3 regions of the Sinanaerobacter sp. ZZT-01 genome follow, and region 3 is predicted to be linked to each of the others. Evidence: riboswitches for the same ligand, from Rfam matches in the RefSeq annotation. Region 3 holds a riboswitch; each other region holds the start of a gene.
What was found. Region 3 has a riboswitch for cyclic di-GMP ahead of U5921_RS09905 (HD domain-containing phosphohydrolase). Riboswitches for the same ligand answer to the same signal wherever they lie in the genome.
Positions count from the first base shown of each region.

Region 1 (2,271 bases), 1.4 Mb from region 3:
GAAGGATGCAGATCTCAAACCTTTTTTGGGGTATTGTGTTGATTGAGTTTCTTACCGAGTTATCTGTTTTTTCTGTTTTAAAAATGCGATATGCTTTTAGCGAAAGTGTTAATGAATTCCAATATTTAAGGCAGTATGTTTTTACTCCCTCATTCATTAATCTTGTATCTGTTTTTTTCTCATCTGTCTTTCAACATTCGAAAAATAGGACTACGGATCAAAAGAATGATGCGGTTTTATTTACTGGAATCGTAATGTGTTTTGTCATCACCTATTTTCACGATACCGTATTTATTGTGTATGCAATCTATGTCATACCGATTATGGTGACAATATTATTTGGTGAATCGAAAAAGACGAGAATCGTCTTTTTCAGCAGTATGTTTTTTTCTTCTGTTAACTGGCTGCGTTCCTTTATTCATATAGGAGGGGCATTGGAACTTTTTTTTATTAATTTAACTGCATTTTATGCTGTTTTGCTTGCAGCCTATCTGATCTGCCAAGTTTTGATTTCCTACAATAAAGAAAATTTGATTTATTTAAAATCCGGTCATCGGCTGCAAGAGAGCCTGCGAGAACAGGTTAAGCAGGATCCTCTTACCGGTCTTTATAATCAAAATACATTTTTTTCATATATTGAAACAGTATTAAATGAGGATACACCTAAGGGAAAAGCGACAACACTTGCTATTATGGATTTGGATGATTTTAAAAAGATTAACGATACGTATGGACACTCTACCGGAAATGAGGTCTTAACAAGCCTATCTAAAATGCTTCGTATCTTTTTTTCAGAGGAGAATGAATTTACATCACGTTATGGAGGTGAGGAGTTTGCAATTTTATTTCGAGAGACAACGAAAGAAACGGCAGCAGAAAAAATTGATTATTTTCGCAAAGAGTTTTCAAGATTATCTTTTTCTTCGATGAATAATGAGAATGTTACTTTTAGCGTCGGTGTTGCCCAATCGAATTTTTTAAGGGACAGTCCTGATGATTTGTTCGACCGTGCAGATAATGCATTATATCAAGCAAAAGCACTGGGAAAAGACAGAACGATTGTTTTTACATAGAATTAACAAATTTTACATAGAATAGAAATTAATTTTGGAAAAATCCCATTTAATTTGTAATAATTTAGAATATATTGACAAAATAGATCGAATATGATATATTATTTTACAAATAAAATATTTGTCAAGAATTTCTCGACAAAGGCAAAACTGTTGAAAAGCAGTGACGCAAAGCTATAGGGTCTAAGAGCATACGCTTATGACAGCCAGTTTCCGAAAGAAAATTTTTATCAAAGTATGGGTTGCAATTTGGTAAGGATTGGAGCTTTTTTTTGTTTCATTAAAAATTATTTATTAAATATTGACAATAGGAAATGTAGGAATGCCTATTGTAATAAAGTAGCGAAAAATGTAAAATAATATTAATAAATAATTAACAAAAAGTCATTTTTGTAGAAATATTGGTAAATTTTATGATTTATTGTAGAAGGATGGTGGATGATTTGGCATTTTTGAATACTTTGAATATTAATGGTTCTGCTTTGACTGCTCAGCGACTGCGGTTGAGCATCATTTCAGAAAACTTGACGAATCGAGATACGACAAGAACAGAATCAGGAGGTCCTTATAGAAGAAAGACGGTAGCGTTTGAAGCAATTGAAAAAGGGGATTTTAAATCTTTGATGAACCGAGCACTGGGAAAGCAGCCGGCATCAGGAAATGGTGTGGGTGGTGTGCGTGTGAGCGAGATTATTGAAGATGAGTCACCTTTTAAAACCGTTTACGATCCAACACATCCGGATGCAGATGAGAGAGGTTATGTAAATTTACCAAATGTAAATATTTTACAAGAAACAATAGACGCAATGAGCGCTTCACGTTCTTACGAAGCGAATGTCACGGCAATCAATGCCGTTAAGTTAATGGCATCAAAAGCCTTAGAGGTTGGTAAATAAACATTCGCTATAGTAATAGATGAAATGTGATACGAAAAAGCGAATGGAGGAGAAAAATGTTTATTACACCGATGCAACCGCTAAATGGAATGGGGAAAATGCCAGAACTGGAAACAGAGAAAGAAGCGGTGTCTGGCGGCACCCCATTTAAATCAATTTTTGAAAATGCAATTAATAATGTAAGAGAAACAGAAGATCAAGTAGCTAGAGACACCGAAGCTTTGGCGTTGGGGGATGTGGATGACCTGCATACCTTAGGGATTAATTCTACAAAAGCCTACCTTTCCGGAAGGCTGTTAGTA
Region 1 covers NZ_CP141728.1:64,129-66,399, reverse strand. The annotation lists gene U5921_RS00360 (GGDEF domain-containing protein) at 6-1,073, shown strand; cyclic di-GMP riboswitch class I at 1,207-1,291, shown strand; gene flgC (flagellar basal body rod protein FlgC) at 1,517-1,969, shown strand; gene fliE (flagellar hook-basal body complex protein FliE) at 2,026-2,271, shown strand, end outside.
Region 1: another riboswitch for cyclic di-GMP. It lies ahead of flgC (flagellar basal body rod protein FlgC); the one in region 3 lies ahead of U5921_RS09905 (HD domain-containing phosphohydrolase).

Region 2 (2,271 bases), 1.0 Mb from region 3:
AAAATGATTGACATTTTTTATAAATATTAATATATTAGTATATACTAATATTCTAATAAGGAGATTTATTATGGCAAAAAAAATAGCTTCAATTTCAAATGAATGTGTAGCGTGCGGAAGCTGCTTAAAGGTCTGCCCGCTTCACGCAATTTCTATTTTTAAAGGAAGTCTGGCAGTCATAGATGATTCAAAATGTGTGGGCTGCGGCAAATGTCAAAAAGCTTGTCCTGCGTCCGTAATACATATTGTTGATAGAAAGGAGATATAAATGAGACAACAAAAACATTGGTATGATTACCTCTGGATCGTAACAACCATCTATCTGATCTTGGGATTTTTCAATATTCTCTTTGCATGGATTGGCATCCTCTGTTTTATCCTGCCGCTCTTATTTGCGCTGATTGGAGGGAATAAACATTATTGTAATCACTACTGCGGCCGTGGCCAGCTCTTTGCACTCTTAGGCAATCAGCTTCACTTGTCCGCTCACCGATCCATTCCGTCGTGGATTCGCTCAAAATGGTTCCGATATGGTTTTTTGCTTTTCTTTCTGACTATGTTTGGAAATATGCTCTTCTCAACCTATCTGGTATTTTCCGAAGCACGTGGATTGAAAGAGGTCGTTACTCTATTTTGGACATTTAAGCTTCCTTGGGAATGGACTGACGTTTCAATTGTTTCTCCTTGGGTTGCACAATTTTCTTTTGGTTTTTACAGTTTGATGCTGACATCTGCTCTGCTGGGCTTAATCACTATGGCATTATATAAACCACGCTCTTGGTGCGTTTATTGCCCTATGGGAACTATGACACAAGGTATTTGCCAGCTGAGACATAAAGCGACTAAGGGTACTGAATGATTCACAGTCCCATATATAAATTTTATAGAAAGAGAGGAACAAAAGATGAATGAAACAGACAGTAATGTGAAGACTAAGCGTGATGTATTAATGGCAGAGGAGAACTTGACCCGTGTAACAGAGCTTCTTAAAGTTCTAGCTAATGAAAACCGCCTTATGATTTTATGCATCCTCATGGAGAGCTCTCTCAGTGTCAGTGAAATCGGAAATCAAGTGGCGCACATTACGCAATCAGCACTTTCTCAGCATCTTTCGGTACTAAAAGCACACGGCATTCTCAGCTCAAAAAAAATAGGTCAGAGCATCTTTTATTCCATAAGTGACCACCGTGTAGAGGCCATTCTTCAAGTTCTGAAAAGCTGCTATTGCTGTTGATCTTGCATTAATAACAACTAATTCAACACCAATTCAGATTTTTTAAGCAACTTTTTTCGTTTATGCTTTGGAAAAATGGGTAAACTTTCTAATAGCAGAACAGCTATTGAGAATAAGGGGATTATGAAGTGCATATTGTATGTGGGCATCTTAATATGTACGGAGTCAGTGATGCAACCCACCGTATCTCAAAAATGGAATAGAGGAGAATACACTAATGATCAAGAACACAACCATCAAAGCAAAGCTTGTACTTATTTTCAGTTTTCTTATTTTTACAGCCGTCTTTATTCAAGGACTCATTTCATTTATCGAACTGACAAAAGCCCATAATTCAGCAATAACTGCGGAACAGCAAAAGTTTGATTCTGTCATAAAAACCAGTATCGAAAATCTAATCAGCGTATTAGATGTGAATCACCAAAGGTACTTGGACGGTGAAATTACACATGATGAAGAAATGGAAGCAGCCAAGCGAATTGTCCGTGACACTCGATACAATGGCGGGGAAGGTTATTTCTGGGCTGACTTAGAAAACGGTGACTGCGTGGTACATATGAATCCTGAATACGAAGGGCAGCAGCGATATGACGCAAAAGACCTTGAAGGAAATTTTTATATTCAAAGTTTGATTCAGGCGGGAAATGAAGGTGGAAATTACACGGAATTTTATTTTACAAAACCGAACCGAGAAGGCAGTTTTAAAAAGCGTGCATTTACAGAAAAATATGAGCCTTACGGTTGGTATATCAGCACCGGAAACTACTATGAAGACATCGAAAAAACAATCAGCCAATATCAGACTGCGAAACGCATTTCCCTGATCGAAATGATTGCATTCAGTATCATTATGGGTGCACTGGGAACGTTCATATTAACCGTAATTGCCGGCAAGATAACAGACCGATTGAAAAGTATCACACAGCGTCTGAGCCTGCTCAGTCAGGGGGACCTGCATTCTTCGGTCCCTGAAATAAATACCGGAGATGAACTGGAGACCTTGTCCATTGCAACAAAACAAACCATTGACAACCTGA
Region 2 covers NZ_CP141728.1:1,029,965-1,032,235, forward strand. The annotation lists gene U5921_RS05135 (ATP-binding protein) at 71-268, shown strand; gene U5921_RS05140 (4Fe-4S binding protein) at 269-859, shown strand; gene U5921_RS05145 (ArsR/SmtB family transcription factor) at 905-1,234, shown strand; cyclic di-GMP riboswitch class II at 1,342-1,425, shown strand; gene U5921_RS05150 (methyl-accepting chemotaxis protein) at 1,452-2,271, shown strand, end outside.
Region 2: another riboswitch for cyclic di-GMP. It lies ahead of U5921_RS05150 (methyl-accepting chemotaxis protein); the one in region 3 lies ahead of U5921_RS09905 (HD domain-containing phosphohydrolase).

Region 3 (2,271 bases):
GGAAAATAGATTGATAGTGCTGCGAGTGCCGTGTTTCCGTTAAAATTTCCAATGAAAATACGGTCAACGATATTGTAGATTGCCGTAATCAGCAAAGAAGCAGCAGGGATCGAAAATCGCAGGATCATCGGCAAAATCTTTCCCTTAGAAAAATCCGATTGATTATTCATGAGAAGCCCTCCTTATAGGCATAGCTTCTTGAAGCTTCTGTATTACGAGAATTGCGTCTTGAGCCTGTGCGTCTGTGATTTCTGTGATGAGTTGTTGTGCCCATTCGGTATGATAGGCTGTGACATAATGTTGTTCATAGGCACGTCCTTTATCAGTCAATGAAAGTAAGGTAACCCGTTTATCGTAGTCAGCGATGTACTTTTTTAAGATACCCATATCCTCTAACTCGTTGATGAGTTTTGTTACACTTGGTGTTGTGATATTTAATTTATTGCTGACATCACTAACACATACTTCTCCTAATAATTTTTCTTGTTCAAAAATTGCATCAATGACATGAATGTGGCGAGGTTTCATCCCTTTTGGCAATTCCTCCATTGTTTCTGTTATTTTTTTCGCAGTAAAGCAGGCATCTAAAAGCTGCTTGATTGTGGTTGCTGTCATAAACATTTCCTCTTATATAGATAGATTCAAGTACTGTCAAATTTATTTTTATACTTTTTAGAAAAAGGCTCTACAACTCCTCTTTAAAATTAGCGATAGATATTGCGAAGGTCTTTAATATGCCGATAGAGAAATTGTTTGAGTTCTGTAAAAAAGAAAATTAGCTTGCAAGCTGTAAAAAAAGAATTGACTTTTCTTTTTAAGGATAATAAAATTACAATTAGTTTAGCATAATTTGCTTACAGACCCCGAGCGTGTAAGTTGGAAATGTTGATAAATTCCTTATACTTGGGCACCTTAGGAATTTTGAATTAGTGGTGCAACCGACCAACAATTATATTGATTGTTGGTTTTTTTATGTAAAAAAATGGGTATTGATCGTTGTTTTCAAAAATGAATCTGGGAGAAATATATTGAAATATACTACTAATCACAGAGCAGACAGAAAAAAACTTAAAAAATTAGAGTTAAAATCTAATATTTTATTATATAAAAAACTCGCAGATGAATCCTCTGACGGGATCGTATGTTTCAATGAGTCAGGAAATTATATCTATGCCAATTATGTCTATGCGAAATTACTAAATGTAAAGAGAAAGCAATTAATTGGAAGGAATCTTCTCGATTTTTATAAACGAAATGATGCTGAAAAGTTTTTGAGATTACTTGCTGAAGTATGTAGAAGCAAAGAGTGTGTGAATGCAGAATTTGAGTACAATGTAAAAGGTACGTCTCATTTTATTTCTGAATGCTTGAAACCAATTATAGATGTATCCGGTAAGGTGGAAATGGTTCTGTGTACTTTAAAGGATGTCACTGAATTAAAGAATATGGAAACGGAATCGAAAGAGCGGGAATATTTGTTTCATAAGGCTCAGCTCGTTGCTTCTTTGGGCAGCTATGTTCTGGATTTGCAAAAGAACATATATAAGTGCACAGAAGAGTTAGATGCAATCTTGGGCATTGATAAGAGTTATCCGCACAATATGGAAGGATGGCTTAACTTGGTTTGCGCTGAATGGCGCGAACCCTTGTTAAAGAATATGTCTGAAGCAGAATACACTCATAGTAAGTTTGATTTCCAGTATAAGATTATTCGGCAAAATGATGAAGAGGAACGATGGGTTCACGTTCTTGGTGAGTTTAAGTATGATAAAAGTGGAAATGCAGTGCAATTGATCGGAACACTTCAAGATATAACAGGACGAAAAAAAACAGAGGAAGAAATCATCTATTTAAGCTACCATGATAAATTGACCGGCCTTTATAATCGAAGATTTTATGAAGAAATCGTGGAAAAATTGGATGTCGAAAATAATTTCCCTTTGACAGTTATCATGGGGGATGTAAATGGTTTAAAGCTGATAAACGATGCATTTGGTCATTTAAAGGGGGACGAGCTTCTTGAGAAATCTGCATCGGTGATGAAACAAGCATGTCGGGAAGGGGATATTATCATTCGCTGGGGTGGAGATGAATTTATTATTCTCTTACAAAAAGCGGATGAAGAGGCTGCAAGTGAAATTGTTGAAAGGATAAAGCAATTATGTGAAAAAGAATTAATCAATGATATTACGCTCAGCATCTCATTTGGCTACGCAACAAAGACTAATTCTGAAGAAGACATGCTGAAAATCTTAAAAAGTGCAGAAGATA
Region 3 covers NZ_CP141728.1:2,057,822-2,060,092, forward strand. The annotation lists partial or broken gene U5921_RS09895 (MATE family efflux transporter) at 1-170, opposite strand, end outside; gene U5921_RS09900 (hypothetical protein) at 163-615, opposite strand; cyclic di-GMP riboswitch class II at 870-953, shown strand; gene U5921_RS09905 (HD domain-containing phosphohydrolase) at 1,029-2,271, shown strand, end outside.